One region of the Arthrobacter sp. fls2-241-R2A-172 genome, then DNA from elsewhere that is predicted to be linked to it. Evidence: riboswitches for the same ligand, from Rfam matches in the RefSeq annotation. Region 1 holds a riboswitch; each other region holds the start of a gene.
What was found. A riboswitch is a leader RNA that binds a small molecule or an ion and turns the genes downstream of it on or off. The one in region 1 is predicted to bind glycine.
Positions count from the first base shown of each region.

Region 1 (10,555 bases):
AACCATGTCCTCCACCGCATACGGCAACAGAACCTCACCAGCCAGGTTGAGCTTCCCCGTCTCCGCAATCGACGCCAACCGTGCCTCCACCTCATCGGGAAGGATCAACTCCGGCTCAAAACCCTCAAGCCCCAACAGGGTCGCAGTGAACGTCCCATGCCCACGACCGGTCGCCGCCAACGACCCATACAGGTCCACCCGCAACGACGCCACCGAATCAAGGACGCCAGCGTCCTTCAACTCAGAAGCGAACACCGCCCCGGCACGCATCGGGCCCACCGTATGCGAACTCGACGGACCAATGCCTACAGAGAACAGATCGAAAACACCAACAGCCATAGCCGTGATTCCTTCATAAAAACTTGAGATGTCCCGGCAGATGGTCCTGCCGGATGGCCGCTCCCGCTTGTGGCGGAAGTCAACCGAAGCACGACGCCGGATGGCCCCCAAAGGCGGCAACCCGGCGTCGCAATTTTTCAGTTACTGGTTACCACGCTACGCCCATGGAGCTCGCGTGGCGGGATACCTAGGACAGGTCTCCGCCATTCTTGGAGGCGTATTCCTCGGCGGAAAGCAGCGGACCGTCGGCCTCGGCGGCCACCTTGAACAGCCAGCCTGCACCGTAGGGATCATTGTTGATCAGTGCGGGGTCGGAAACAACGGCGTCGTTGATTTCGGTGACCTCGCCGGTGACGGGCGAGTACAGGTCGGAGACCGACTTGGTGGACTCAACTTCGCCACAGGTCTCGCCTGCGGTCACAGTGGAACCGACCTCGGGCAGGTCAACATAGACAATGTCGCCCAGTGCGTCGGTGGCAACCTCGGAGATACCAACAGACACCGAGTTCCCTTCGCCGCGGGAAACCCACTCGTGTTCGTCGGAGTACTGAAGTTCGGGCGCTACTTTGGGCATTCTGTTTCCTAACGTGTGGTGAATGAAAAACTGGCTACTTTTGGCGCTTGTAGAACGGCAAGGCAACGACCTCGAAAGGCTCGGCCTTGCCGCGCAGGTCGATGTCCAGCGCGGTTCCAACCTCGGCAAACTCGACGTCGACATACGCCAACGCTACCGGGTAGCCGAGCGTCGGGCTGGGCTGGCCGGAGGTCACTTCGCCAACAACCGCTCCGTCCTTCAGGACCGGGTAGTGGCTGCGTCCGGCGCGGCGCCCCAGGCCCTTGAGGCCAACGAGCTTGCGGCCGGTAGTGGACCCGGCCCCGTCCGCCTTCAGGGCAGCCAGGGCTTCCTTGCCCACGAAGTCGCCTTCCTTGGACAGCGCAACCACGGGCCCAAGTCCTGCGGCGAAGGGGTTGCCCTCACGGGAAAGTTCGTTGCCGTAGAGGGGCATGCCCGCTTCGAGCCGGAGGGAGTCGCGGGATGCGAGGCCGGCGGGGATGAGCTCGCCGTCATCCGCGACTGCGGCAATGGCCTGCCACAGGGCTGCGGCGGATTCATTGGGCACGAAGATCTCGAAGCCGTCCTCGCCCGTGTAGCCGGTGCGGGCCAGGAGCAGGTCCTGGCCGCTGCCGGCCACCAGGAACGTGACCTCGACGGCGGCGTAATACTTCAGTTCCGTGACCAGGGAGTGCTGCTCGGCAGGCACGAGCCGCAGCAGGATCGATTCCGCAAGGGGACCCTGGACGGCGATGAGTGAGGTCTCGGCGGAGGCGTCCTGAACCACAACGTCGAATCCGGCGGCCCGTTCGGCAAGGGCGTCAGCCACTACCTTCGCGTTGCCCGCGTTGGGGACTACGAGGAACTTGTCCTCACCTTCTTCGGGTGAGGGGCGACGGTAGGTGATGAGGTCATCGATGATGCCGCCGTCTTCCTGGCAGATCAGCGAGTACTTGGCCTTGCCGTCGGCCATGGCGGAGATTTTGCCTACCAGGGAGTAGTCCAGGAACGCAGCAGCTTCCGGCCCGGTGACCCAGACTTCGCCCATGTGGGAGAGGTCGAACAGGCCTGCGGATTTGCGGACGGCGTGGTGCTCAGCCAGCTCCGAGGAGTACTTGAGCGGCATTTGCCAGCCACCGAAGTCGGTGAAGGAGGCGCCGAGTTTCTTGTGCTCTTCGTAGAGGGCCGTGTAGTTCTCAGTCATTTTCCGGAACCCCCTAGTTCTCGAAGTCTTCGATGGGCGGGCAGGAGCAGACCAGGTTGCGGTCTCCGGCTGCGCCGTCGATGCGGCCAACGGGCGGGAAGTACTTGTCCTGCTTCAGGTGGTGGACCGGGAAGGCAGCCTGCTCACGCGGGTAGGCGCGGTCCCAGTCGGAACTTACGACGGCGGCTGCCGTGTGGGGCGCGCGGCGAAGCGGGGAGTCCTGCACGGAGAAGTCACCGGCAGCGACCTGGTCGATTTCCTTGCGGATGGTGATCATGGCTTCGATGAAGCGATCGATCTCCACGAGGTCTTCGGACTCGGTGGGCTCCACCATCAAGGTCCCTGCAACCGGGAAGGCGAGCGTGGGGGCGTGGAAGCCGAAGTCAATGAGGCGCTTGGCCACATCTTCAGCGGTGACGCCGGTCTTGGCCGTCAGTTCCCGCAGGTCCAAGATGCACTCGTGTGCCACGAGTCCACCTTCGCCGGTGTAGAGCACCGGGAAGTGGTCGTTGAGGCGGGACGCGATGTAGTTCGCAGCGAGCAGCGCGGACTTGGTTGCTTCGGTGAGGCCCTGGCCACCCATGAGCTTCACATATGCCCAGGAGATCGGCAGGACACCGGCGGAACCAAAGCGGGATGCGGAAATCGGAACGTCGTTGCCTTCGGTCCAGGAAGCCGCATCGCCCGGCATGAACGGTGCCAGGTGTGCCTTGGCGGCAACCGGACCAACGCCGGGACCGCCACCGCCATGCGGGATGCAGAAGGTCTTGTGCAGGTTCAGGTGCGAGACGTCGCCACCGAACTTGCCCGGCTGGGCAAGGCCAACAAGGGCGTTGAGGTTGGCACCGTCGATGTAGACCTGCCCGCCGGCTTCGTGGATGGCGTCGCAGACTTCGCGGACGTCGGCATCGTAGACACCGTGCGTGGACGGGTAGGTGATCATGATTGCCGAGAGGGCGTCGCGGTTGGCCTCGATCTTGGCCTTGAGGTCTACGTGGTCGATGGTGCCATCCGGCGCGGTGGCAACGACCACCACCTTCATGCCCGCCAGGACGGCAGAGGCAGCGTTGGTGCCGTGGGCGGAAGCCGGGATGAGGCAGACGTTGCGCTGCTCGTCACCGTTGGAGTGGTGGTAGCCGCGGATCGCGAGGAGCCCGGCGAGTTCACCCTGGGAACCGGCGTTCGGCTGGATGGAGACCTGGTCGTAGCCGGTGATCTCGGTCAGCTGTGCCTCGAGGTCGGTGATGAGCTCACGCCAGCCTTCTGTCTGGGAGTCCGGCGCGAACGGGTGGATGGAAGCGAACTCCGGCCAGGAGATAGCTTCCATTTCGGCCGTGGCGTTGAGCTTCATGGTGCACGAACCCAGCGGGATCATGGTGCGGTCCAGCGCGAGGTCCCGGTCGGACAGCTTGCGGATGTAACGCAGGAGCTGGGTTTCGGAGCGGTGGGTGTTGAACACCGGGTGCTGCATGAAGTCGCTGGTGCGCTCAACGGAGGATTCCAGCGCGAAGCCTTCAACGGCTTCAGTTACCGAAGCGCCGAAGACGCTTGCGACGTCGGCGACAATCGCCGTCGTCGTTGTTTCATCCACTGAGATGCCAACCGTGTCGGCGTCGACGCCGCGCAGGTTGATGCCCTTGGCCTCAGCTGCGGCCACCAGCTCGGCGGCCTTGCCCGGGACGCGGACCGTGATGGTGTCGAAGAACGAGCCGTGGAGGACCTCGACGTCGGCAGCCTTCAGGGATGCGGCCAGGGTCCGGGCGTGGTCGTGGGCGGTCTCCGCGATTGCCTTCAGTCCCTCGGGGCCGTGGTAAACCGCGTACATGGAGGCCACAATCGCCAGGAGTGCCTGGGCTGTACAGATGTTGGACGTAGCCTTCTCGCGGCGGATGTGCTGCTCGCGGGTCTGCAGCGCCAAGCGGTAGGCGGGGACACCGGCGTCGTCCTTGGAAACGCCTACCAGGCGGCCGGGCATGGAGCGCTCCAGGCCCTTCTGGACGGCCATGTACGCGGCGTGCGGGCCGCCGAAGAACAGCGGCACGCCCAGGCGCTGGGCGGAACCAACAGCGATGTCGGCGCCCTGCTCGCCCGGAGGGGTGATGAGCGTGAGGGACAGGAGGTCGGCGGCGACCGTGACCAGCGCGCCGCGCTCTTTGGCTTCAGCAATGACGGCGGAGTGATCGAACACGCGGCCGGAAACGCCGGGCTGCTGGAGGACGACGCCGTTGATGGCACCTTCCGGAAGACCGGCGCTCAGGTCGGCTACCTCAACTTCGAAGCCGAGCGCTTCCGCGCGGCCCTTCACGATCGCAATGGTCTGCGGGAGGCAGTCGGCGTCGAGGACAGTCTTGCCGTCCTGGGCGGACTTGTTCTTGTTGGCGCGGCGCATCATCAGCACGGCTTCGGCCACAGCCGTTGCTTCATCCAGGAGGGAAGCGTTGGCGATGGGCAGGCCCACCAGGTCCTGGACCATGGTCTGGAAGTTGAGGAGCGCTTCGAGGCGGCCCTGGGAGATTTCCGGCTGGTACGGGGTGTAGGCGGTGTACCAGGCCGGGGACTCGAGGATGTTGCGGCGGATCACCGGCGGCGTGACGGTGTCGTAGTAGCCCTGGCCGATCATTTGCACGGCGGTCTTGTTCTTGGAGGCGAGCTTGCGGAGCTCGGCAAGGACTTCGACTTCGCTCAGGGCGTTCTGCAGGGTGAGGGCGACGTCCTGGCGGATGTCGTTGGGGACGGCGGTGTCGACCAACGCGTCAACGGTGTCGTAGCCCACGGACTTGAGCATGGTCTCAATGTCGGCCTGGCGGCGGGCGCCAATATGCCGATCAACGAAGGTGGTGGAGGCAGAACTAACCGTCACGAAGGAACTCCATTACTTGGGCGGCGTTTGGGTACGCCACAGTGGCTGGGTTCCTCCCCGCTCTGTATTGGACCTGAGAGTTTCCGCGTTGTTGGAACAACATCGCTTGCACCGTCGGTGAGCACAGCACTCTTTCACCCTTCGGTGGTCAGAGCGCCTGCTGCTTTCCAGAGTTGCCTTGCCGCGGCGGTGCGTGGGCCTGAGAGATTCCTGGGGAGGGTTTGCTCCTACGGCGCCTGCATCACGTGCTTGCAGGACTCTCCCGCCGCAGATCATAGGCAATGTTCAGTTATAACGCGGCCCGATTTCAGGCAGGCCACAAGGGTTAATTGTCCTACGTGTGGCGCGTCGCCGCAAATGGGATGATGCGCTACTTCCGCAGCCGCTCCAGCACTCCGAGCAGGATTTTGACGTCGGCTTCCCGGCCGCCGTCGCTAGCCTCCTGGCCGCCCTCGAACATTGCGTTGAAATACAGTCCGTCGCCCATGTAGCTAACGGCCTTCGCTACCTCGGGTCCGACATCCTTGGCCAGGACATCAAGCCACTGCTTTTGGATTCCGGCAAACCTGCGACGCGTTTCTTCGTGGGCAACCTCGGCCAGCCGGGTAGCAGCGACGAAAGCGCGGTCCATCGGCGTCCCGGCCCACAATGACGTCCGGATGAAGTAGGCAGCGGCACCGTCCGGCGCGGCCCTCATCTGCTCAATGTCCTGTACTGCCAGTTGGTCCAGGCGTTCCAGGAGGGCGCTGATCAGCGACTCCTTGTTGGGGAAGTGGTACAGCAACCCGCCCTTCGAGACGCCGGCACGCTTGGCAACTGCGTCGAGCGTGGCGGCCCGCTCCCCCACCTCTATAAGGAGGGATTCGTAGGCATCCAGGACGGCGTCCCGGGCAACTGGTTTTCGTGGCATGAGTACATCATTCCCTAAAGGCTTGCTGGGGTTTAATTTGAAACTATACCGTCTGGACGGTACAGTAAAGACATGTTCTCGCCGTCCTCCACCCAAGCTCCCAGTTCAGCTCGTCCCGTCATGGGCCCTGCACCGTGGCGCGACTGGACGGCCCTGGCACTCCTGATGTTCCCGGTACTGCTGGTGGCCGTCGACAACACCGCGCTCACCTTTGCCCTGCCCGAGATCGCCCGATCCCTCGATGTCGGTGGCGTGCAACTGCTCTGGATCGTTGACGCCTACCCCTTGGTCCTGGCCGCACTCCTCGTCTCCATGGGCAACCTCGGCGACAGGATCGGCCGACGGCGGCTGCTTCTGATCGGCAGCACGGGCTTTGCTGCGGTTTCGGCTGCTACTGCGTTCGCGCCCTCAGCAGAATGGCTGATTGGCGGACGCGCCGCCCTTGGCGTTTTCGGCGCCATGCTGATGCCCTCAACGCTTTCCCTGATCCGGAACATCTTCACCGACCCCAACCGCCGCCGGCTCGCTATTGCCGTGTGGGCGGCCGGGTTCTCAGGCGGTGCTGCCCTCGGGCCGATCTTCGGCGGTTGGCTGGTGGAACACTTCTGGTGGGGTGCCGTCTTCCTGGTGGCAGCCTTCCTGCTGCTGCCGCTGCTCGCCTTCGGAAAGGTCCTGATCCCCGAGTCCAAAGACGCGAACCCGGGCCGCGTGGATGTCCCCAGCATCGCTTTGTCCATCTTGACCATGGCTCCGTTTGTCTACGGCATCAAAGAATTCGCAGTGCACGGCTTTGGGGCATCAGCCGCGGCGTTCATGCTTTTCGGTCTGGTGATGGGTGTCCTCTTCGTCCGACGCCAGCAGAGGATCGACAGCCCGATGCTGGATGTCAGCCTGTTCAAGAACAAGGTATTCAGTACGGCAATCGTTGCCAACGTACTTTCCCTCTTCTCCATGACCGGCTTCATCTACTTCTTCGCCCAGCACCTGCAATTGGTTGAGGGCCAGTCCCCCATGGAGGCGGGTATCGCAATGATCCCGGCCCTCCTGGCAACAGTCATCGCCGGACTGCTGGTGGTGCCCCTGGTCAAAAAGGTCCGGCCCGGTTTTGTGGTGGCCGGAGGGTTGACGCTCAGTGCCGTTGGCTACCTCGTGGCTGTTGTGGGCGACCACGGCAGCGGCCCCGTGTTCCTCCTGTCAGCCCTCACAGTTCTTGCTGTTGGCGTGGGTGCGGCGGAGACCATCTCCAACGACCTCATCCTGGCCTCCGTACCGGCTGACAAATCCGGGGCAGCATCAGCCATCTCGGAGACCGGTTACGAGTTGGGTTCGCTGTTGGGAACGGCTGTCCTTGGTTCCATCCTCACGGCCTCCTACCAGCACAACCTGGTCATACCTGACGGCGTGTCCGGCCACGCCGCCGAAAAGTCCGGGGAAACCCTGGCCGGCGCCGTTGACGTTGCTTCCACGCTCCCAGCGCCCTTGGCTGAAGCCTTGACGGCCTCGGCACGCGTCGCCTTTGACTCCGGCGTCCACGTCACTGCGGCGATTGGGCTGGTACTCATGGCAGGAGCGGCAGCCCTTGCCGCCGTCGTACTCCGGCGTGTCCCCAAGGCGCACTAGCCGAGTCTACGCAAGGAGGCCGGGTCGCTGAGCGGCCCGGCCTCCTTCGCGTCAGTGTCTAAACGGCGCTGTTGAGTGAGGTCCCCAGGCTAAAGCCGCGGGTGATTCCACCCGTGGTTGCCGCGGCAAGGGATGAAAGATAGTCATTGCGGCGGCGGGCTGTGATGCGCGATTCCGGTTCGAAAACCTGGTCGGGCGAATCGGCGTAATGGGCCGCCAGGCCGTCGCGCATGAGCCGGATCCCCTCAGCCCGCTGCTGCGAGACGGCGGCATGCGTGGAACCCAGTTCCTCGGCAAGCTCCTTCACGGACCGTCCCGCGAGATAGATTTCCTGGACGACGAAGCGCATTTTTTCGGGGAGGGCATCGACGGCGGCACGCAGGTACTTGATCCGCTCATCAGCCAGCACCGAGTGTTCCGGGGAATCCGTGGGGGACGCAACCGTGTCCGCCACCACCTCATCCAGTGAAGTCAGCGTCCGGGATGCGTCCACCAGGGCAGCTTCAACATGGCTACGCTCGACACCCAGGGCCGAAGCCATCTCGGCGACGCTGGGACCCCGTCCCAGCATGCTGGTCAAGGTCTCCTGGACGCCCAGGGTTTCCTTGATCCGCTTGCGGGCCGACCGCGTAGCCCAATCTCCGGCTCTCATCTCGTCCGCAAAGGCACCTACGATCCGGCGGCGCGCGAAAGCACCGAACGGAACACCGAGGTCCGGATCGAAGGAATCAGCAGACGTTATCAGGGCAACGGCACCGACAGAAGCAAAATCATCGCGCGATAAATGCGACGCGCGCGCGCAAAGGTCAGAGACCAGGTAACCAACGAGCGGAAGGTGCTGCAACACCAGCTCGTTGCGCTGTTCGCGATTCAAAAGTGAGTCCCCCCATGAGACCGGATTATTGAGTTGCAAACCCGACTTCTTTGCCGTTTCGCCGATGTCCAGAGACCAATCAGAGCATCGTTGTTGAGCGTTCAATCAGGTACGTATTCAGTGAACATACCACCTCAAAAGCTCCCTGCGTGTACGCTCGACAGAAGTAAAGATAAACCCTGCCAAATTGTGATTTTGGCGGGCCATAAAATGAATTGGGGAACCGTGGGGGCGGACGAGCTATCGGCAACGCTGTGGCGCGAACGGAGGCAGCTGGATTTCCTGCTTTTCCTCCTCGAAACACAGCTCCTGCATCTCCGGGCAGGCAACTGGCACCGGTTGACCTTCACCGCGGCCGAACTCGAAAAAGTCCTGGAAAATCTACGTTTCGAATCCCTCGCACGCGGCGTGGAAGCCTCCGCGCTGGCCGCCGAATGGAAAGCCCCCGATCAATCCACCCTTCCATCCCTTATTTCGCTGGCGCCCCCGGGACTGTGGCCCGAACTCCTTGACGATCACCGCCGGGGACTGACTGCGTTGTTGGCAGGAATTGACCTTGCCGTTGCCCGGAATGTCGAGCTGTTGAAAGCCCCACCGGACGTGGCCGGGATACCGTCGCCGGGCACCGATGAGGCACTGGTTAGCGACGTTGCGGACTTGGACCTCCTGGCCCGTGATTCGAACATCCAACGCGCCTTGGCTGCAGTGCGCTCGGCTACCCTGCCCACGCTGCGCGATTTCCTGGAGCTGGACTAGCCCCCCCTCGACGCTCCATCACATCCCGGCGCCTTCCGCCCAACCCTCCATCACAACCCACCCCCATCAGCCCAACCCTCACTCACAACCCACCCCCATCACCCCAACCCTCACTCACAACCCACCCCCAATCAGCCCATTCAGCCCAACCCTCCATCACAACCCACCCCCGTCAGCCCAACCCTCCATCACAACTCTGCGCCTTTGGCAGTAGACGCCCATCCGTGAACCGCATTTACTGCGCCACCATGGGTGGCGAGCTCTTCCCGCGGATCCCAAGGCCCGGCGTCGACCTTCCCCAGGAGGACGCATCCGGCTCAACCGGGCGGGACGTGAGAGAGGATCCCCGCCCAACTGGGCGGGACGTGAGAGAGCGCCCCGCCCAACACGGTGGAACGTGAGAGAGCGTCCCGCCCAACACGGCGGGAGGTGAGAGAGCGTCCCGCCCAACACGGCGGAACGTGAGAGAGCGTCACGCCCAATAGGGCGGGATGTGAATGAGGGTCAGGCTTTGGGGGCAGGCGGGCGGAGGGCCGCCAGGAGTTCCTCGGCGTCGGGGCCGGCCTGGGTTGCTGCCAGGTTGGCTGCGGCGATGGCTTCCACCACCTCGCTGCGCTGGATGGACACTCCGCGGGGAGCCTCGATTCCGATCCGGACGCCGTCGCCGCGCCCTTCCATGACGGTGATGACAATGTCGTCCCCGATCATGATCTTTTCGCCCGGCTTACGCGTCAGTACCAGCATGCTTTCAATTTACCTTTCCGAGGACGGATGCGGTGGCGGGTTTGCCATCTACCCAACCGACAGGAATGTCCAGCGTATCCACCGTTTGCGGACTCGCGGTTTCCGAGGCACCGATGACGGCGAGCGCGTCAACACCCAATGACTCCCCTGCCACGACACGCTGGAGTGCCTGTACCCAGGCCTGGGTGTCTTCCGCTTTGTGCCGGGCGTCGACCACCACCCACATTTGGTCGGCGGCCAGGAGGGAGATGTCCGCGCCATGTGATGGCACGTCCCCCGGGCGTCCGAGCCCGAACGCAACCACCACAGTCTGGCCGGTGAGGACGGCCTGGGCGCGTGCCGCCGTCGTGCCTTGCCTTCCTTGGACGTGAAGGTGGCCGAAGGCGGTGAGCCTGCCCGCGGTGCGGACATCCGAGCCTCCGGCGGCTATGGACATTTCCAGTGCGGGTCCGAGCGCGTCGTCGCCGAGGCCCAAGAGGACGATGAGGTTACCGTCGCCTGTTATGGGCTGCGGAACCTTCGGCATGGGCTTATCGGCCGACGGCGGCATGGTCACCAGGGCCGGCACGGAGGGGGACGGACCGGCCGGCTGGAGTTCCTTGCCGAGTTGTTCCAGCAGGCCCGCGAAGTCCGGGGATGCGGTGGAGACCGGCGCGGGCGTGGGCTGGTGCATCTCAAGCTCGGCGGCGTCGGCT
Region 1 covers NZ_JARVTB010000003.1:83,047-93,601, reverse strand. Annotated here, with positions in the region: gene QRM57_RS05995 (L-serine ammonia-lyase) at 1-339, opposite strand, end outside; gene gcvH (glycine cleavage system protein GcvH) at 527-913, opposite strand; gene gcvT (glycine cleavage system aminomethyltransferase GcvT) at 948-2,096, opposite strand; gene gcvP (aminomethyl-transferring glycine dehydrogenase) at 2,110-4,956, opposite strand; glycine riboswitch at 5,009-5,132, opposite strand; glycine riboswitch at 5,134-5,231, opposite strand; gene QRM57_RS05975 (TetR/AcrR family transcriptional regulator) at 5,327-5,866, opposite strand; gene QRM57_RS05970 (MFS transporter) at 5,939-7,486, shown strand; gene QRM57_RS05965 (sigma-70 family RNA polymerase sigma factor) at 7,545-8,360, opposite strand; gene QRM57_RS05960 (flagellar protein FlgN) at 8,571-9,116, shown strand; gene csrA (carbon storage regulator CsrA) at 9,621-9,860, opposite strand; gene QRM57_RS05950 (hypothetical protein) at 9,865-10,555, opposite strand, start outside.

Region 2 (10,555 bases), on a different contig from region 1:
CGTAGACGCCGCCACGCGAGTGCGCGGCAGCTCCGTCGTCGGAGGGGGCTCCAAATGTCCGCCGTTCCAGCCAGGCGCGCCCAATCGTGCCGCTGTATGCGGGTGTACGGGAAATCTCGAACCCGCCGTAGCCGGAGAGCTGGGTGGGGTTCTGGCCGTCCAGGACCAGGTCCTTGGAGGCGACCTGGAAGTAGGGGACCTTGGTTCCGTCCGCCGAGACGGCGAAGTGTTGCTGGACTTCATAGTCCGCTTCGTTGAAGAACGACGGCGACCGCTTCACTACCGAGTGCTCGCTCACCACGCCGCCGTCCTCGCCTTGGGACGAGGCAGGGGAGAGCGTTCCACGGGTCAGGGTGGTGGGCGTGGTGAAACCGGTGGCCACGAGCCAGAAGTCGTTGCCGGCGGAGCCTGGGTCTTCGTCGTCCACGGCGTAGGCGTTCACGTCGTGCAGCGGAGGGCAGGCGTCCAGCGGCGTTGAAGCCCACGCTCCATGGGAGTCGAGGACTGCCGGATTCAACACCCGGATCTCCGAGGAGACATCGCGGAGGAGGTTCAGCAGGAGGTAGTCCCGCGTCCAGCTCCAGGATTGCAGGGATGTGTGCTCGTCCGGCGCAAACAGCACCGTCAAGGAACGTGTGCCCGCCAGGTAGTCCTCGAAGGCAGCCCCGAGCAAGGACCCTGCCGGGTAAACAGTGCCATCAACGTCCCAGTCCTTCTGGGGGCGGAACAGCAGCCAGTCGCGGTGGGCGCTGATGTTCACGTCGGTTGGTACATCGATGGCCACCCAGGATCCGTCCCGCAGCACCCACGTGCTGCGGTTGTAGAAGTCGATGTAGTCAACGGCAAAGGTCCGCTCAAAGCCGGGGGTGGAATCGTGGCTCACCATGGCCAGCATGTGGTCTTCGGGGATTTCGAAAAGCCGTTCAGCATCGGCCAAGGCCTCCCCGCGGCGGAGTTTGACGCCGGTCCGGGCGTACGAGGAGGTCGTGGCCGGGAGCCCGTCCGCGGTGCTGGAGACCAGCAGGGTATCGGCATCGAGCCAGCTGACGCTGCCCTTGGCGGTGGGGAGGTCGAAGCCGCCCTCAACGAAGGTGCGCGATTCGACGTCGAACTCGCGGTGGCGGTCCGCGTCGCCGCCGTCCGGGGACAGCGACACCATGGCCAGCCGGTACTCGTTTCCGTCCGCAGGGCGGAGGAAACCGGCCCCATGGAAGACCCATTCGACGCCCTCCGCTGCAGCCAGCGCATCAACGTCCAGGAGGACGTCCCATTCAGGAGCGTCGGTGAGGTAGCTATCCCATGTGGTGCGGCGCCAGAGACCCTTGGGGTGTTCCTGGTCTTTCCAGAAGTTGTAGTAGAACCCGCCGCGCTTGGAGACCATGGCAATGCGGTCCGTTGAGTCCAGGACCTCAAGGATTCCGGCTTCGACGGCGGAGTATTCAGCGTCCTCAAGCAATTCTTCGGTTCGCGCGTTCTGTTCCCGGACCCATGCAAGCTGCTCTTCGCCATGGATGTCTTCGAGCCAGATGTTTTCATCCGTGGGTTCAGGCGCAACCTCAGCGGCGTGGCGGGGACGGCCTGGCGCAGCCTCGTTCCCGGGAAGTGGCGTCTGATCAGCTTCTGTGGTGGTCATTGCCCCATCCAAGCAACACTTTTCAACAGTAAGCAAGTCACGCAGAAGTTAGGCTTGAGCGTGGCTAAATCCGAAACCAACCGTGTTGCCCTGCTGGGGGCTGGCCCCCGGGGCACCAGCGTCCTTGAGCGGTTGCTCGCGAATTGGGCTGCCGGGGGTCATGCTGTGCGCGCGTCGGGGGCCACCCTGCACATCGACGTGGTGGATCCTTTCCCCGCGGGTTCGGGCCACGTGTGGCAGCCGGGGCAGTCCCGGCTCTACCTGATGAACACCCAGTCGTTTTATCCGACGCTCATCCCGGAGGACCCTGAGCTCGCTCCTCCGCTGGCCGGTGGTTCGTTCGACAAGTGGCGCGAGGCCCGGCGTCGTGATGGCTTGGGACTGGACGACGCCGAAAAGGCGGAGCTTGCCACCCTCGAATCGCATGACTTCCCCAGCCGTGCCCTGTATGGGCGGTACTTGCGCCAGACCCTGGATGGCTTGCTCGAGCGGCTGCCCGACGGCGTCAAGGTCACGTTCCATGAGACCTCCGCCGTCGCGGCGCGACCGGTGAAGGACGGAACAAAAAACGCGTTCGACGTCGAACTCGCCAACGGTGCCACCCTCACCGTCGGCTCCGTGGTCCTCGCGTTAGGTCATATCGAGTCCCGGCTGAATCCCGAGCAAAGGTCTTTCAAGAGCGCGGCGGAGGAGCAAGGACTGCTCTATTTTCCGCCGGCGCCACCCGCCGACGTTGAGTGGGAGGCGGTGCCGGATAACGAGCCGGTGCTGATCCGCGGAATGGGATTGAACTTCTTCGACGTCATGGGACAGCTGACGGAGGGCCGCGGCGGGAAGTTCGTCGAGGCCGGTTCTCCGGGGGCAGGGGTGTTGGAGTATCGGGCATCGGGCCGGGAACCCAGGATTATTGCTGCCTCCCGGCGGGGCACCCCTTACCGGGCCAAGGCGGGGCTGGCGGGTTACTACCCCAGCAGCATCACCATGCGCTACCTGACCGAAGACGCCGTGGACCGGTTTCGCGCGGCCGGAATCCAGCCCGGTTTCGACCACGATCTTTGGCCGCTGCTGCACCGTGATGCGCTGTGGGCGTATTACTCAACGCTGGCCCGCTCACAACCCACTGCGATCAAGGACCCCGCGCAGTTCCTGGCGGACCTCGAGGACGCACTCCAACCGCACGCGCACACCACAGCGAAGTGGGAGAACGACGTGGGCGATCTCGTGGAAAAGCACGTCGTCGCGTCCCGTCGGCTGAATCTTCGCGGGCTAGCCGCGCCGCTGGCAGGGCGTACTTTTGCGTCCAGGCGGGAGCTGGACGCGGCCATCACGGCATACCTTGATGATGACGCGCGCCGATCGGCTTTGGGCGAATCGGACCCTGTGAAGATGGCCATCGGAGCACTCCACACCGGCCGCGCGATCCTGAAATCCGTGGTGGCTGATGGTGGCATCACGGACGAATCCTGGTTGGCAGGGCTTCGGGGCTGGTTCGAATCCTTCGTCGAAGGGCTGGCCAGTGGGGCGCCCGCGCTGCGTTCGGAGCAGCTGGCCGCCCTGGCGCGTGCCGGCGTCGTAAGTTTTGTTGGCCCGGACCCGAAGTTCAGTGTGGACCGGAGCGCGAAACTGTTCCGTGCGGTTTCGCCATGGGTGCGCGACGCGCCGGTGGAAGCCCGGACCCTGATCGAGGCGATGTCGCCTGCCAACAGGGTGGGCATCAATATGTCACCGCTGCTGGAGCAGCTCATGGCTGACGGGTTGGTCCGAACCAAGATCATGATGAGCGTCGAAGGTACCCCGATGCAGACCACGGGTCTGGACGTCGTGCCACATCCGTACCGGCCCTTGGCGGCGAACGGGGCGGTCACCGAGAACCTTTACGTGCTGGGCCTACAGTTGTCTGCCTCACAGTGGGGCACGGCCATCGCGGCGGAGGCCCGGCCCCGAACCGGGCAGGCCTATGCCAGCGGACAGCGGACCCTGCGGGACGCCGACGAGATTGCGCGTAGCATTCTGGCCCGCTGAGGACTCAGGGTTGCAGTGCCGCCCGGCCTTCGTTAGTGTGTGAGCTGCATCACCGACTGGTGGTGCGCGCTTTTGATCCGCGGCGGGAGAGCCCTGCCGGTACATCACCACAGGCGCCGTAGGAGCAAACCCTCCCCAGGAATCTCTCAGGCCCATGTACCGCCGCGGCGAGGCAACTCTGGAAAGCAGTCCGGAACGCCGGGCTCACCGAAGGTGCAAGCAGGCCCACGCCTGCGGAAACTCTCAGGTCCATCTACAGAGCGGGGAGGAACCCGAATCTTGTGGCACCCCGTGCCGCCTGAACGATGGAGTTCCTTTGACGATTCAGCGCCCACCTTCAACCGGTACCGATTCCCCGCATCTTGAGCGGCAACTCACCAACCGCCACATCCAGCTCATCGCCATCGGCGGAGCCATTGGAACCGGCCTCTTCATGGGCTCCGGCAAGACCATCTCCGCCGCCGGCCCGTCCGTCATCTTCGTGTACATGATCATCGGCTTCATGCTGTTCTTCGTCATGCGTGCCATGGGCGAATTGCTGCTCAGCAACCTGAACTACAAATCCTTCAGCGACTTCGCAGCTGACCTCCTGGGCCCCTGGGCCGGCTTCTTCACCGGCTGGACATACTGGTTCTGCTGGGTCATCACGGGGATCGCGGACGTCATCGCTATCGCAGGCTATTCGCAGGAGCTGTGGCCTTCCCTTCCCCTCTGGGTGCCGGGTCTCATTACCATCGGCATCCTCCTGCTACTGAACCTGGCAACGGTGAAGGCATTCGGCGAAACCGAGTTCTGGTTCGCTCTCATCAAGATCGTCGCCATCGCGGCCTTGATCATTGTTGGCCTGTTCATGATTTTCAGTGGCTTCCAGTCCGACGCCGGCCCCGCCAGCTTCACCAACCTCTGGAGCCATGGAGGCTTCTTCCCGAACGAATTCATGGGCTTCGTCGCCGGATTCCAGATAGCGGTCTTCGCTTTCGTAGGCATCGAACTCGTGGGCACTACTGCGGCCGAGGCCAAGGACCCGGAAAAGAACCTGCCCAAGGCCATCAACTCGATTCCCATCCGCGTGCTCCTCTTCTACGTGGGCGCCCTGATCATCCTGATGTCCGTCACCCCGTGGACCCAGTTCGCTGCCGGTCACAGCCCGTTCATTGCCATGTTCTCCCTGGCCGGCCTGGGCGCAGCAGCCACGATCGTCAACCTGGTGGTCCTCACGTCCGCCATGTCCTCAGCCAACTCCGGGATCTACTCCACGTCCCGCATGGTGTTCGGCCTGGCCCAGGAAGGCGATGCCCCCAAGGTCTTCGGCGCGCTCTCCGGACGCAAAGTACCCCGCAACGCACTGTTTCTGTCCTGCGTCCTGTTGCTGTCCGGCGTCGTGCTCATGTACGCCGGCCAGGACGTCGGCAAGGCGTTCGACATGGTGACCACCGTGTCTGCCGTCTGCTTCGTCTTCGTGTGGTCGATCATCCTGGCCAGCTACCTGGCGTTCCGGAAGCGCCGTCCCCACCTTCACGAGTCTTCGGCGTTCAAGATGCCGGGTGGAGTGGCCATGGTGTGGGTGGTGTTCGCATTCTTTGCCTTCGTGCTGTGGGCGCTGACCACCCAGCCGGACACGCTCGCGGCGTTGCTCGCAACGCCCCTGTGGTTCGTGATTTTGGGGGTCGCTTGGGCGGTACTCCGACGCCGTCCGGCCCACCTGGCCCGGTACGCCGCTTTCCAGGCCGAGCTGCGCAGCGATGCTGCCAGGGTCCAGGACCCGGAGCCGGCAAACAAGTAACCACAAGACAGGCCCCTCACGAACCAATCGTGAGGGGCCTGTCTCTTGGGGGCATGCTACGGGGCGCTTAGCCTCTAAGGCATTTCTGGTACTGCAACCATTCGATGCCGTACCGCAGCCATCCCACAATGTCGTACCACTTGGACGGCTTGGTGGGCGGGGTGCACTGCGGCGGGTTGGGTCCGCTCGTTGCCACCTTGACCAGGGCCTTCACCACCGTTCCGGACTCGACGGCGGTCAGCACCAGGGTGCCGGTACCTGCGGCCGCTGCAGCGGGCACCTTCACGTTGACGGTCGCCGCGCCGGCGGATACCGGGACGTCCCCGAGTGCCACGGAGGCGCCCTTGGCGTCGATAAAGACCGCTTTCAGCAAGGTGTTCGCAGGGCTGCCGATGGAGGTCAGGTTCAGCTTGGAGACCGCCAGCGTGATGGATTCGCCAGCCTTGACCTCGGCTGCGGTGGAGTTTGCCACAGCAACTGAGCGGCGCGCGAAGTCCGGCGAGACGGGGTTGTGCGCCTGAAGGTACTTGATCCAGGCGTCACGGTCCACCAGGCCGGTGTCTTTCGTGTTGCTGCCCTCCTTGAAGACCCGGAAGTTGTCACCGCCGGTTGCCAGGAAGCTGAAGGTACCGATCCTGTACTGCTTTGCGGGGTCGATCACAGCGCCATTGACCCAGATGCCGGTAATCCGGTCACCCGCAGGACGGGCAGCATCGTAGGTGTAGTTGACGTTCTTGGACACCCCCAGCTGCTGGTACGGGCGGCTTGGTACGGTACCGTCCGGGTTGGTCTGCCACTGCTGCTCCAGGAGCGTTTTGAACTGTGCACCCGTCAGGGACGTGGTCCACAGGTTGTTCACGAACGGCAGGACCGCGTTGGCCTCGGCGTAGGTGATGGTGCCATCCGGCGCGTAGTACAGCTCGTTGCGCAGGCCGCCGGGGTTGACGACGCCGATTTCCGCCGCGCCGAGTTCGGGCGCCTTGAGCGTGTCCACCAGGGAGTCCGCTACCAGGTTGCCCAGCGTGGATTCGCTGGCGCGGTCGTCCCGCTTGGGGGCGCCTCCGGCAGGGTCCGGGGTGAATGCTGTGGTGATATCGGCGGTCACGGCACCCACGGCCTGGTTGCCGATTTCAGCAGCCTGGGCCAGGGCCTTATCCACGATGGTTTTCACTGCGGCCGCCCGCGGGTAGGCCGCGACGAGGCTTTCAGCGGTTTCGGTGGTCCTGTCCACGACTGCTGCCTTGTAGGCGGTGACGGACTTGGTTGCCGTGTCGACGGTGAGCGTTACGCTGCCCACGTTCTCGCCGTAGTTGCCGGTCTGCACGATCGGGCGGGTCTTGCCGGTGGGTTGGCGGTTGGCGTCAAGTACGGGCGCGTCCCAGGCGTACTCCTTGTGGGTGTGCCCGGTGTAGATGGCAGCTACGTCAGGGGTGGTTTCGTTGACGAGCTTGGCGAACGGGCCGCCCGCGGCAACTTCCTGTTCCAACGTGGCGCCCTCGGGGGTACCGGAAGCGGCGCCGTCATGGTTTTCGACGATGATAAGGTCCGCCAGCTTTTCGGCCTTGATCTTCGCAGCCACCCGGTTGATGGCGTCCACGGGGTCGCCGAACTCAAGATCGGTGATCCCCGCGGGGGTTACCAGGGAAGGAACTTCCTGGGTGACCGTACCGATGACCGCTACCTTCATGCCGTTCATGTCCAGGACCTTGTACTCCGGCAGGACCGGGGTGGTGGTGCCCTTCTGGTAAACGTTGGCGCCCAGGTAGGCGAACTTTGCGTTGTTGCCTCCGGCGATGACGCGGTCGCGCAGGTCTGACCAGCCGCCGTCGAACTCGTGGTTGCCCACAGCGGAGGCCTGCAGCTCAAGTGCGTTCAGGACGTCGATGGTGGGCTGGTCCTTCGCAACCGAGGATGCGAAGAGGGAGGCGCCGATGTTGTCGCCCGCGGATATGAAGGCAGTCGCGCCGGGCGCTGCTGCTGCACGGAGCTTCTCAACCGTTCCCGCAAAGAGCACCGTGTTGGCGTCGATCCGGCCGTGGAAGTCGTTGATGCCCAGGAATTGCAGGTCAACGGTGGCCGGTGCATCCGGAGTCAGGTTCAGGCCCACCACCACGGGATCGTGGTCGCTGGCCCGGAACTCGTCCGGGGCATAATAGTTGGTCACATTGTTGTTATACCGGCTGTATTCCAGCGCCACTGACTCCACGGAGTTGATGTTCCAGATGTCGGTTCCCGTGACCACCTTGTGGGCTGCCGGGGACGCCAGGATGTGGTCGAGGGAGCCCACCATGCCGCCGAACAGGTAGGAGTGCTTGCCGGTGCCGACCTCAAGGTCGGTGTACCCTGCGCCGGTGAGGACGTTGATGGGGTCCTCCTTGGAGTAGGCGTTGAAGTCACCGATCAGGAAGACCTTGTCAGTGCCCTTGGAGGCCTGGAGGTCCTTGGAGAAAGCCAGCAGGGATTCGGCCTGCTTGGTGCGGGCAACGTTGGAGGCGCCCTGGCCCTTGTCGGTATCGTCCGGGGTCGCTGCGGAGCCCTTGGACTTGAAGTGGTTCACGATCGCGATGAATTTCTTGTCATCGCTGCCGCCAACCGGCTTGAACACTTGAGCCAACGGCTTACGGGCGCTGGCAAAAGCCACGGTGTCGTTGTGGATGATTGACTCGCCGACAGGTTCGGCCGCGGCTTTTTTGTAGATGAAGGCGGTGCGGATCATGTCTTCATCGCTGAGCGGGGGAGCGTTCGCTGGTGTGCGCACGTAATCCCACACGCCGGGAGTCTTGACGTTAAGGGACTCCACGAGCTTGGACAGGGCGTCGTCGCGGTTCTTGCCGAACTGGGCCGAGTTCTCGATCTCCTCGAGGGACACGACGTCGGCGCCCGATTTGGTGATCGCAGCAACGATCTTGGCCTGCTGGCGCTCGAAGTTCTCTGCGTTGGCAGCGCCGCGGGCGTTGCAGCCATCCTTGACGGTGATCGGGTTGCCGTCGCGGTCGGTGTAGAAAACACAGCCAGTGAGTTGGTCACCCGTGGTAGGGAAGTAGTTCAGCACATTGAAGGAGGCCAGCTTGAGACTGCCACCCACGTCTGCAGGACCTTCGGGGCGGGTGGAGGTGAAGGTTGCAGGCTGGACGGACGCGGCGTTTGCGGGGCTCAGCGCCGTCAGCGGCTGGAACTTCCACGAATTGTTCCCGTACCCCAGGATGACATCGGTCTTGAACGTGGCGGGCGAACCGACACGTACGGGGTCCGAAGGGGTCAGGTAGGGCAATTGCTGGGCCTTAGTGGCGGCGTCCTTGAGGAAGTTGGTGGACGCGCCGTCGTCGAGCTTGATGCCGCGCAGGGCGTTATCTGCCACCACGCCGGCATACTCGGGGGAGCCATAAGCAGCCACCGCCGTCGGCTGGACCAGCGGGGACTTGCCGGCCGCGAGGCCGATCTCGCCGTACTGGTTCAGGGAGTAGTTGTCAGTCACCGTGAAGTCACCCTGGGGTGAGACAAGCATGCCTTCGAGGCTTTCGCGGGCGGCCTCGTTCGCCGGCAACGCGAACGGCGTGGCCTTGACCTCGGGTGCCGCTTCGGCGAGCTTCTTCAGCCCCGCGGCTTCCACTGTGATCTGTGTTTGGTTGGCAAATTCGCTGACCGCGCCGGTGAGTTCCAGGTAGTCGCCCGGCTGGACCGTGGCCGCCGTCGTGGGTGAATAGACGAACAAAGCGTCCGACGCCGTCCTGGCCGCCCCTGCGGCGTCGCCGCCGGTGCCGGGGGTCTGGACGTAGTAGCCGTTGAACCCGCCGGTGGCGTAAACGGCGGTGACCTTGCCGCGGGTGGTTACCGTGCTGCCGACTAACGGGCTGGCCGTGCCGGTGCCTTGTATTTCCGCGATGGTCTTGATACCCGGTTGCGGCCCAGGATCGGTGGGCGGCGTGGTGCCAGCCGAAGGCGTGGGGGTGATGGTGGCGCTGAGGGTGAAATCAGCGGCATTGGAATCGGTGTCAACGCCGTTGGTCCGGTTGAGGCTCTTGACGTCTGAATTACTGGCGGGAGCCGTTGCAGGCGCAGTCTCAAAAGTGTTGGACGTTCCGTAACCCAAGAGATCGGCGATGGCGGCGTTGGCCGTCACTGAACCCGCGGGAAGTGGGGACACGGCGGTGCTCTGCTTCGCCAGGACCAGTGTCCCGGTGGTTCCGCTCGGGTTCAGGGTTCCGGAAGCCTGAACATCCGGCGTGGGGAGGGCCGGCGCCGTAGAGGAGGCGCTGTTGCTGGCCCCTTGGACCAGGAAGTAGCCCTTTGCCGGGATGCTCCCTGTCAACGGAGTGATTCCCGTCGGTGCTGCGGTGGCGGTGCCCGACCGGTATTGCAAGGACCAGCCAGCCAAGCTGACGGGCGCGTCGGAGGAGTTGTAGAGCTCCACGAATTTGTTCTTGAAGGCCGCGCCGCTGCTTCCGCCGCTTAGATAGGCCTCGTTGATGACCACCGGCGATGTGCCCGCCGGCGTGGCGGGATCGTCCGCCGCCATGGCCGGGACAGCCGTCAACGGGGCTGCAAGCAACCCCGCCGACAAGGCCGTTCCCGCCAGTAATTTCCAATGGTGTTGGTGCATCCGCTCTAACTTTCATTAGGGAGCCCTGTATGGCCCTGTGGACGACGCCCACCTTCTTGTGAAGTGGGCGCTGTTCCCGGAAGTTACTCCGGGGTAAAGCTGCCTCAGACGTAGCAGAACACGAACGGATGAATGGGAAGTGGACCAGTGGTGGCCGGAGAGTGCCCCCACTGTCCTTCTTTACTTGGCGGCGCCCTTAAGGGTCCCGGACGTAGCTGCGCCGGACGCGCCGCCGATCAGGCAGACGATCTCGCGGTCATCGGCCTTCCACGTATCGGTAGTGGGGTAGAAGTAGGTCAGTTCCAGGGTTGATGAATCAAAGGGCACGCCCACGAAGCTTGCGAACTCGGAACCGCAAAACTCTTCGGATTGCTTCTCAACCTCGGACTGGCCCGGGTAGGTGTCGGCCACAATGTTCTTCGCCGCGTACGCCTCGAGATCGTGTTCCTGCTCGCAAGGAATGATGGACACGTCCTTGACCTCAGTGCCGGAAGGCTCCGCGATGCAGTCGCCCACC
Region 2 covers NZ_JARVTB010000001.1:523,934-534,488, forward strand. Annotated here, with positions in the region: gene QRM57_RS02470 (prolyl oligopeptidase family serine peptidase) at 1-1,633, opposite strand, end outside; gene QRM57_RS02475 (FAD/NAD(P)-binding protein) at 1,694-3,655, shown strand; glycine riboswitch at 3,729-3,827, shown strand; gene cycA (D-serine/D-alanine/glycine transporter) at 3,972-5,438, shown strand; gene QRM57_RS02485 (ExeM/NucH family extracellular endonuclease) at 5,506-10,038, opposite strand; gene QRM57_RS02490 (septum formation family protein) at 10,219-10,555, opposite strand, start outside.
Region 2: another riboswitch for glycine. It lies ahead of cycA (D-serine/D-alanine/glycine transporter); the one in region 1 lies ahead of gcvP (aminomethyl-transferring glycine dehydrogenase).

Region 3 (10,555 bases), on a different contig from region 1:
GCGCCGTCGATGCGGCCCACTGGCGGGAAGTACTTGTCCTGCTTGAGGTGGTGGACGGGGAAGGCGGCCTGCTCGCGCGGGTAGGAGCGGTCCCAGTCGGAATTCACGACGGCGGCAGCGGTGTGCGGCGCGTTGCGCAGCGGCGACTCCTCGACAGTGAAATCACCGCTGGCCACCTGCTCGATCTCGGCACGGATGGTGATCATGGCTTCGATGAAACGGTCGATTTCGGCCAGGTCCTCGGACTCGGTCGGTTCCACCATCAGGGTCCCAGCAACCGGGAAGGCCAAGGTGGGGGCGTGGAAACCGAAGTCGATCAGGCGCTTGGCCACGTCTTCAGCAGTAACACCCGTGCGTGCCGTCAGCTCGCGGAGGTCCAGGATGCATTCGTGCGCAACCAGGCCGCCTTCACCGGTGTAGAGAACCGGGAAGTGCTCATCCAACCGGGAAGCAACGTAGTTCGCGGCCAGCAGTGCCGACTTGGTGGCTTCGGTGAGGCCCTGGCCACCCATGAGCTTCACGTAGGCCCAGGAGATCGGCAAGACACCTGCGGATCCATACCGCGAAGCGGAAATCGCCACGCCATGACCCGGTTCGTGGGCGGCCTTGTTGGCATCGCCGGGCATGAACGGGGCCAAGTGGGCTTTCGCAGCAACGGGTCCAACACCGGGACCGCCGCCACCGTGCGGGATGCAGAAGGTCTTGTGCAGGTTCAGGTGGGAGACGTCGCCGCCGAACTTGCCCGGCTGGGCAAGGCCAACCAGGGCATTGAGGTTCGCGCCATCGACGTACACCTGACCACCGGCCTGGTGAACGGCGTCGCACACCTCAACGACGTCGGCGTCGTAGACACCGTGCGTGGACGGGTAGGTGATCATGATGCAGGACAGGACGTCCTTGTTGGCTTCGATCTTGGCGGTCAGGTCCGCGTGGTCGATGGTGCCGTCAGCGGCGGTCGCGACCACAACCACTTTCATGCCGGCCAGCACCGCGGACGCAGCGTTGGTGCCGTGGGCGGAAGCGGGGATCAAGCAAACGGTGCGCTGCTCGTCGCCCCGGGACAGGTGGTAGCCGCGGATCGCCAGCAGGCCCGCGAGCTCACCCTGCGAACCGGCGTTCGGCTGGATGGACACTTGGTCGTAGCCGGTGATCTCCGTGAGGTCGGCTTCCAGGTCCTCGATGAGTTCGCGCCAGCCGGCCGTCTGGTGGTCCGGTGCGAAGGGGTGGATGGAGGCGAACTCGGGCCAGGAGATGGCTTCCATCTCTGCCGTGGCGTTGAGCTTCATGGTGCACGAACCCAGCGGGATCATGGTGCGGTCCAGTGCGAGGTCCCGGTCGGACAGCTTGCGGATATAGCGCAACAGCTGCGTCTCGGAACGGTGCGTGTTGAACACCGGGTGCTGCAGGAAATCGCTGGTCCGGACCACGTCCGAGGGCAGCTCGAAGCCCGCCGCGTCCTTCACCGGACCGGCACCGAAGGCGACGGCAACGGCGGAGAGGACCTCCGGCGTCGTGGTTTCATCAATCGAGACGCCCACGGTGTCGGCGTCGATGAACCTCAGGTTGATGCCGCGGGCTTCGGCGGCGGCGATGACTTTGTCAGCCTTGCCGGGGACGCGGACCGTGAGGGTGTCGAAGAAGGACTCGGTCACGAGTTCGCGGCCAGCCGCCTTCAGCGCCGTCGCCAGCGTTCGTGCATGGCCGTGAACGGTTTCGGCGATCGACTTCAGGCCTTCCGGGCCGTGGTAGACGGCGTACATCGAGGCCACGATGGCCAGCAATGCCTGGGCTGTACAGATGTTGGACGTGGCCTTTTCGCGGCGGATGTGCTGCTCGCGGGTCTGGAGGGCCAGGCGGTAGGCGGGGACGCCCGCGTTGTCCTTGGAGACGCCGACGATGCGGCCCGGAAGCGTGCGCTCCATGCCTTCGCGGACGGCCATGTACGCGGCGTGCGGGCCGCCGAAGAACAGCGGGACACCGAAACGCTGCGCGGTTCCGACGGCGACATCGGCACCTTGCTCGCCCGGGGGCGTGATGAGGGTGAGCGCCAGCAGATCGGCCGCGACAGTGACCAAGGCGCCACGTTCCTTGGCTTCGGCGATCACCGGGGCATGGTTGAAAACGCGGCCCGAAACGCCCGGCTGCTGCAGGACGATACCGTTGATGTCGCCGTCGGGCAGGCCGGCAGAGAGGTCCGCGATCTCGACCTCAAAACCCAGCGCCTCGGCGCGGCCCTTCACGATTGCGATGGTCTGCGGGAGGAGGTCGGCGTCCAGGACGGTCTTGCCGTCCTTCACAGCCTTGTTCGCCCTGCGCATGAGCAGCACTGCCTCGGCAACGGCGGTAGCTTCGTCCAGCAGCGAGGCGTTGGCCACGGGAAGTCCCGTGAGGTCCTGGACCATGGTCTGGAAGTTGAGCAGCGCTTCGAGGCGGCCCTGGGAAATTTCCGGCTGGTACGGGGTGTAGGCCGTGTACCAAGCCGGGGATTCGAGGATGTTGCGGCGGATGACGGGCGGCGTCACGGTGTCGTAGTAGCCCTGGCCGATCATCTGCACGGCGGTTTTGTTCTTGGAAGCCAGCTTGCGCAGCTCAGTGAGGACCTGCACCTCGGTGAGGGCGTCCTGCAACTTCAGCGCAGTGTCCTGGCGGATGGAATCTGGGACAGCAATGTCCACCATGCCGTCGACAGAGTCAAGGCCGATGGCCTTGAGCATGGTGTCAACATCGGCCTGGCGGCGGGCGCCGATATGCCGGTCCGCGAACGCGGTGGGGGTTGATTGAACAGTCAAGAGGAACTCCATGATTCAGGCGCCTGCTGAGCGCCACGATGATGTGGGTTCCTCCCCGCTCTGTATTGGACCTGAGAGATTCCGCAGGAATGGTTGCCTGCTTGCACCGTCGGTGAGCCCGGTTTCCCGGACTGCTTTCCAGAGTTGCCTAACCGCGGCGGTACATGGGCCTGAGAGATTCCTGGGGAGGATTTGCTCCTACGGCGCCTGACTGGATGTACCGGCAGGACTCTCCCGCCGCAGATCAAAAGCGTTGCATCACGTGAGTGACACGCTTCACACCATAGCGGGTTGTTTTGAAAAAGCGCAAGCAAGCTGTGGCTACTGATGCATCGCTTCGTGGATCTGCAGTGCGAACCACAACTGCGCAACCGTGGACGTTTCGCCCATGTCCAGCCCCGTCAACTCACCGATTTTCCGGATCCGGTAGATGATGGTCTGCCGGTGCGCGAACAGCGTCGCAGCCGTCTTTTGCCAGGAACGTTGAGAATCCAAATATGTCCTCAGGGTCAGGATCAGATCGCCGTCCTGTCTCTGCTCATAGTCGAAAACCGGGCCCAGCAAGCGGCGCACCAACGCCGTCCCTTCCTCGAATCCGGTCAACCCAAGCCACGACGGTCCCTGCGCGTATCGGGCCAATTCCAGCCTGTTGGCGCGTGCCGAACCCAAGGCCCACAGCGACTCCTGCAGCGCCCGTTGGATTCCGGCCACAGCAGCGGGCGTGCTGATCCCGATCACGCTGCCAACGCCGCTGCAATGCACCAGGACCTCATCGGACACATCCGCCGGGACCACCACATGGAGCCGGTTGTTCCGCTTCAAGGACGCCGACGCAACCCCGTGCCGCCACAGGTCGATGTGGACGCCGGCCAGCCGGTCGTCGTGCGGTTCCGTCGCGTTGCCCGCGGCCATGGCGACCATCAGGAAGTCCGCGGCCGGTATGCCAAACGAGACCATCCGGCTTTCCATTTCCGCCACCCCGAGCCGCCCATCCGTGGCCTGCAGCAGGAACTCACCGGCCAGCCGGTGGCGGCTTTCCAGCGACAAGACAATCCGTGAGAGCTGCAGTCCCAGCACGGTCGCGGCGTGGAGGAGTACGACGGCGTCCGGGTGCGGTTCGCTGTTGGGCAGCACAACCAGGAGCGCATTCGCGTGGGTGGGAATGTCCATGGTCAGCACGTGCCGGCCACGGATCCGGTGCCACTGGAAGTTCTTGCCTGCAACGGACACCTGGCCCGGGTGCGGCGACCATTCCTCCACAAGGAAGCCGGGCAGCGGATGGCCCTCCGGATGCCATGGATGCAGGCAGCGGCGGTCCACCACGAAAAGTTCCGAATCCAGCTCCGTGGCCAACCTCAGGACCAGGCTCTGCCAGTGGTCCTCGGAGGCGCCAGCGGTCCGCAGCAGGTCATAGACCCGCGCGGTTTGCCGAAGCCGACGCGATTCTTCGAGCAGCGAGGACTCTGCAACCGACCGGGCAATCGCGATGAAGGGCAGGGGGTAGGGAATGTTGAGCAGGGGCAGGGGCAACTGTTCGCAGGCCGCCAGGAACTCGGCCGTCAGCGGTGGCGCGTGCATCTTTTCCCCGATTGCCAGAGCGCTGGCACCTGCATCCACCAGGGCCTCGGCGAGCGCAACCTGTCCCGCCGGATCGGACGGGATGGACAACCCGTTGGTCATCATGAGTTCGCCGCCCGTGACCCATTCCCACAGCCTGGGGAGGTCGGAGGTATGAGCCCAGGTGATGCGGTTGTCTTGTCCGGAGGCGCCGGCCAGGAGCGTCAGTCCGAGCTGCGGCTCAGCCACGAGTTCTGCCACTGTGATTGCCGTTCCGGGCCCTCCCTTCCCTTGCGCATGGCAGTCGCCGCGCGGCGCTTAGACGTTTGTCTAAACGCTTCGACCATTTGTAGTCAATGTACCGCTATGCGGAGTGATCCGCGTCACGAAGAATTGAGGTATGCACTTCCCGCTCAACGGCGAGCGCCCCAGCTACCTGAAGGATCCAGCCATGACAACGCACCAGCCCATTGGCCCCGTGGATGCAACCAAAGTTCCCCGTTACGCAGGCCTGGGCACCTTCGCCCGGCTCCCCCAGATCGACCGCGTCCCGGATTACGACATCGCCATCGTCGGTGTTCCGTTCGACGGCGGAACCTCTTTCCGCCCCGGCGCCCGCTTCGGTCCGGCCGCAGTCCGCGAGGCCTCGCGGCTCCTGCGCCCTGGCTACCACCCGGAACTCGACGTCGAGCCCGTGTACGAGGCACAGGTAGTGGATGCCGGCGACATCGCCTGCACTCCCTACGACATCACCCGCGCTGTGCGTGAGATCGAGGAGCAGGCTCTGCCCCTGATCAGCGAGGAGAAACGACTCATCTCCATCGGCGGCGACCACACCATCGCATTGCCCATGCTTCGGGCTTTGAACAAGGTCCACGGCCCGGTTGCGTTGCTGCACTTTGACGCCCACCTGGACACCTGGGACACGTACTTCGACCAGCCCATCACACACGGGACCATCTTCCGGCGCGCTTTTGAGGAGGGCCTCCTGGTGGAGGACAAGTCGATGCACGTGGGGATCCGCGGCCCCGTCTACGACCGCAACGACTTCCTCCGCGACCACGAGTTCGGTTTTCAGATCATCCGCTGCTCGGACCTGGACGTTATGGGCGTCCCGGCCGCGATCCAGCAGGTGAAGGACCGACTCGACGACACCCCGGTCTACGTTTCGATCGACATCGACGTCCTGGACCCGGCATTCGCGCCTGGCACGGGCACTCCGGAGATGGGCGGTCTCCACTCCCGCGAACTCCTGGCCCTGCTCCGCGGGCTGGACGGCATCAACATCGTGGGCGCAGACGTCGTCGAAGTCGCTCCGGCGTACGACCATGCGGACATCACCACCGTGGCAGCGGCTACCCTGGTGTTCGATCTGCTCGGTGTGATGGTGAACCGCAGCAAGGCAAGCACCGCAGGTGACCGTGAACTGGCTTCGGCATCCAGGAGCGCATCATGAGCACCGCACCTGTCACCGAAGTGCCCCGGCTGGAGGACAAGACCATCCAGCCCATCCCCTTGAACGAGCGGCACGGCAAGGCCAGGGACCTGTTTACCATCTGGTTCGGCTCCAACATCATGATCATGACCATCGTGACCGGCGGACTCGCCACCACGGTGTTCGGCCTGGGCTTCGTGCCAGCCATCGTGGGCATCATCATTGGCAACGTGGTGGGCGGCATTTTCATGGCGCTGCACTCGGCCCAGGGTCCGCAACTAGGCGTGGCGCAGATGATCCAGACCCGAGGCCAGTTCGGTTCATTCGGGGCATTGCTGATCGTGGTCATCGTGGTGGTCATGTACGTCGGCTTTTTCGCAGCCAACCTGGTGTTCGGCGGCGAGGCCATGGCCGCCGTCAGCCCCGGCATCAGCGTTGATGCGGGCATCATCATCATCGGGGTAGTCAGTGTGATCGCGACGATTTTCGGGTACCGGCTCATCCACGCCTATGCACGCGTCCTAAGCGTGACAGCCGGACTGGCGCTGCTGTTGGCTTTCGCTTGGATCCTGGTGGTGGACGGACTGCCCGCTAGCTTCCTGGAAACGGGCAATTTCAACTGGGTCGGCTTCATGGGAACCATCTCCGTCTCAGCCCTGTGGCAACTGGCCTACGCGCCCTACGTTTCGGACTACTCCCGCTACATGCCTCAGGGCACCGGGTCAGGGCCCGCCTTCTGGGCTTCCTACTCAGGCTGCGTCCTGGGCACCCTGTTCCCCATGATCCTGGGGGCTCTGGTGGGCACACTGGCCATGACCCTAAGTGCTGAGAACGTGGAAATCGTGGGCAGCCTGGGAGCCTTGCTTCAACCGTGGACCCTGGTCATCGTGGGCATCTTCTGCCTCGGCGTGGCTGCGTCGAACGCCATGAACCTGTACTGCGGCGTCCTCTGCACCCTGACGATCGGGCAGACCTTCAAGCCCACGTGGTTGCCCCGGGCGAAGACCCGGAGCATCGCCGCCGTCGTCCTCTTTGTCCTGGCGGTCTCGATTGCACTGTTCGCCCGCGACAACTTCATCCTCTTCTACACCAACTTCCTGTCCTTCCTGATGTACGTCCTGGTCCCGTGGACGGCCATCAACCTGGTGGACTACTACCTGTTGCGGCACGGCGACTACCGGGTTGAAGACTTCTTCAAGCGCGACGGCGGCGTGTACGGGCGGTTCAATTGGGTCGCCATCGGCTCCTACGTTGCCGGCGCCCTCATCCAGGTTCCCTTCTCCGCAACCGCCATCTACACAGGCCCGATGGCCGCCGCACTGGGAGGCGTGGACATCTCCTGGATCGTCGGGCTCGTGGTGGTCGCTCCCCTGTACTACGTCGCGGCCCGCGTGTTCGGCAAGAAGACGGAGGCCGTGCCGTTTCCCGCAACTGCACTCGCCCCCGACTTTCCCTGACCAGAATTCTTCCGACCAGACCTTCCCTGGCCCGACCTTCCCTGAAAGCGAATCACCATGACCATCACCCAGACCGAGAAGTTCACCGTCAAACGTTCCGCGGCTGAAGGCACCTCCAACGTCGCTGCGGTCCTCCCGCCCACCGGGCACTTCATCAACGGCTCCTTCGTCCCCGGCTCCTCGGGCCAGACCATCGACGTCGTGGACCCCACCACCGAGGTGGTCATCGCCTCAGTGCAGGCCGGCACGGCCGACGACGTGGACGCAGCTGTTGCCGCCGCCGTCGTCGCCCAAAAAAGCTGGGGTGCCACCACCCCGAAGGAACGTGCCGATGTCCTGAACCTCGTCGCCACCATCATCGAAGAGAACCGCGCGGTTTTCGAGGCCCTCGAGTCAGCCAACACGGGTAAACCGCAGGCAGTCTCCGAAGACGACGTCTCCAGCACCATCGACACCTTCCGGTTCATGGCCGGCGCTTCCCGGACCCTGACCTCCATGGCCGGCGGCGACTACGCAACGGACCACACCTCCGTGATCCTCCGCGAACCTGTTGGCGTCGTCGGCGTGATTACCCCGTGGAACTACCCGCTGCTGATGGCCGCCTGGAAGATCGCGCCAATCCTCGCCGCCGGCAACAGCATCGTCATCAAGCCGTCCGAGCAAACCCCACTGACCACGTTGAAGTTGGTGGAAGTGTTGGCCGGGCGCATCCCGGACGGCATCCTCAACGTCGTCACGGGCCGTGGGCGGACCGTGGGGCAGAGACTCTCCGACCACCCGGACATCGCCCTGGTGGCCCTGACTGGAAGCGTCGTCAGCGGGCAGGCCGTGGCGGAAACCGCTGCAAAGTCCGTCAAGCGCGTGCACTTGGAGCTCGGCGGCAAGGCTCCCGTTGTGGTCTTCCCCGACGCCGACCTCCGCGCCGCCGCTGCCGGCGTGCGCAACGCCGGCTTCTGGAACGCCGGCCAGGACTGCGGCGCGGCTTGCCGGGTCCTGGTCCACGAGTCCGTGGCAGAGGAGTTCACCCAGCATCTGGTGCAGGAAGTGGGCACTTTGGTTCTGGGCGCTCCGGACGCAGGGGACGACGTCGAAATTGGCCCCATGATCTCCCTTCCGCACTTCGAACGGGTCAAGGAGGCACTGGCTGAGGCCCGCGCTGCCGGGTTGGAGATCGCGATCGGCGGTTCGGCCGTGGAAGGCACTGGTTACTTCATCGAGCCGACGGTCATCACCAATGTTCCGGCGGGAGCGCCCATCGCGACGCACGAAATCTTCGGCCCCGTGGTCACTGTGGAGACGTTCGCCTCAACGGAAGAGGCAGTCATCCGCGCCAACGAAAGCCCTTATGGTTTGTCCGCTTCGGTGTGGACGCGCGATTCCAGCCTTTCCCTCCGGATTCCCAAGCAACTGGACTTCGGCACGGTGTGGGTCAATGCGCACCTGGTCCTGGCGTGCGAGGTACCGTGGGGCGGATTCAAGGGTTCGGGCTACGGCCGCGACCTCTCGCTCTACGCCCTGGATGACTACTCACGCACCAAGCACGTCATGATCAACCACGGCGCGTGAGCGCCCAACCAAGCAACGGAGCTTCCACCATGACAACTCACGTTTCCCGGGCATCGGGCGCAGCGGCGGCAGCCACCCCCACAGCCCCCTTCGACACCGACGCCACCTGGACCAACTGGGGCGGGAACCAGAGCGCAACGCCCGCCTTTACCGTTCGGCCCAGGAACGAACAAGAAGCGCTCGACGCCGTCCGCTTCGCCATCCGCGAAGGCTTGCCCGTGCGGGCGGTCGGCTCGGGTCACTCTTCCTCACCGTTGGTGCAGACCGGCGGCGTCCTGATGGACATGTCGGGCCTCACCGCGATCACCGGCACTGATCGACTGGCGCGTCGGGCCAGGGCGTTGGCCGGGACCACGATCAATGCTTTCGGGGATGCGCTGTGGGAGCAAGGACTCGCACTGAGCAACCAAGGTGACATCGACAAGCAGCAGATCGCCGGAGCGCTGGCCACCAGCACCCACGGATCCGGCAAGGACCTGGGCAGTTTCTCCTCCAAACTGCGCTGGGTGAAACTGATCAACGGCTACGGCGAGATCGTGGAGATCGGCGAGGACCAGCTCCGCGAACTTCGGGCGGCCCAGACGGCCTTGGGCACGCTGGGGATCTTCCTGGAGGTTGAACTGGAGGTGGAGGACAGGTACTACCTGCAGGAGCAGATCACGTATCCCACATGGGCGGAAACGACCTCCACATGGCAGGCAGACATCGATCACAACCGGCATTACTCATTCCTGTGGTGCCCCGAGGATGACTCGTGCGAACTCCTGGACCTGCCGGGCTCGCCGGATCACCGGATGGGGAACCGGAGCTACACCAAGCGGTACAACGTGGCGTCCGTCGAGGACGAGCGCCAGATCTCAACGGTTGAAGGCGCCCGACTGGACCGCTCCTACCGGATCTACCCGGGCGGATTCACCACCCAGTTCCACGAGCTTGAATACTTTGTCCGGAGCGAGGACGGCCTGGCCGCCGTCGAGGCCATCCAGGACCTGATCCGCAGCAAGCACCCGGACCAGAAGTATCCCGTCGAGGTGCGCTGGGTGAAGGCCGACGACGCGTACATGTCCCAGTTCCAGGGCCGCGACAGCACTGTGGTCACCCTGACCACCAAGCCGGGCACCGACTACTGGCAGTTCTTCCGGGATGCCGACGCCGTGCTCCAGGAATTCGAGCCCCGGGCGCACTGGGGGAAGATCCACTTCATGACCCGCAGCCGCCTGGAACGCCTCTACCCGGAACTGGACACTTTCCTCCAGGTCCGCCGCGAATTCGATCCCCGCGGAATGTTCCTGAACGACCACACCCGGTCGCTGTTTGGCTGAGCACATCACGGGGTAGGGGAGCGCGTGATGCACTCCCCTACCCCGTTACACCGGGTTGAAACATGGGGATGGTAGTTTGTTCACTGCTGAGGCAGACATCCGCACCCGAGCTGAGGACACTCCATGTTTAAGGGTTTCAAAGACTTCATCCTTCGCGGCAACGTGATCGAACTGGCCATTGCCGTGGTTATCGGCAGTGCTTTCACCGCCCTCGTCGGGGCCTTCACCAACCACATCATCAACCCGGTCATCGCCGCTGCCGGTGGCATGAACGCCGAGGGCCTGGGCTTCAAGATCTGGGAAAACAACCCCGCCACGTTCGTCGATTTCGGTGCCGTCCTGACCGCCCTGATCACCTTTGTGATCACGGCTGCCGTGGTCTACTTCATCTTCGTGGCGCCCATGAACAAGATCAACTCCCTGGTCAAG
Region 3 covers NZ_JARVTB010000012.1:181,871-192,425, reverse strand. Annotated here, with positions in the region: gene gcvP (aminomethyl-transferring glycine dehydrogenase) at 1-2,789, opposite strand, end outside; glycine riboswitch at 2,938-3,036, opposite strand; gene QRM57_RS17155 (PucR family transcriptional regulator) at 3,111-4,607, opposite strand; gene speB (agmatinase) at 4,798-5,802, shown strand; gene QRM57_RS17145 (purine-cytosine permease family protein) at 5,799-7,238, shown strand; gene QRM57_RS17140 (aldehyde dehydrogenase family protein) at 7,296-8,804, shown strand; gene QRM57_RS17135 (D-arabinono-1,4-lactone oxidase) at 8,834-10,126, shown strand; gene mscL (large conductance mechanosensitive channel protein MscL) at 10,250-10,555, shown strand, end outside.
Region 3: another riboswitch for glycine. It lies ahead of gcvP (aminomethyl-transferring glycine dehydrogenase); the one in region 1 lies ahead of gcvP (aminomethyl-transferring glycine dehydrogenase).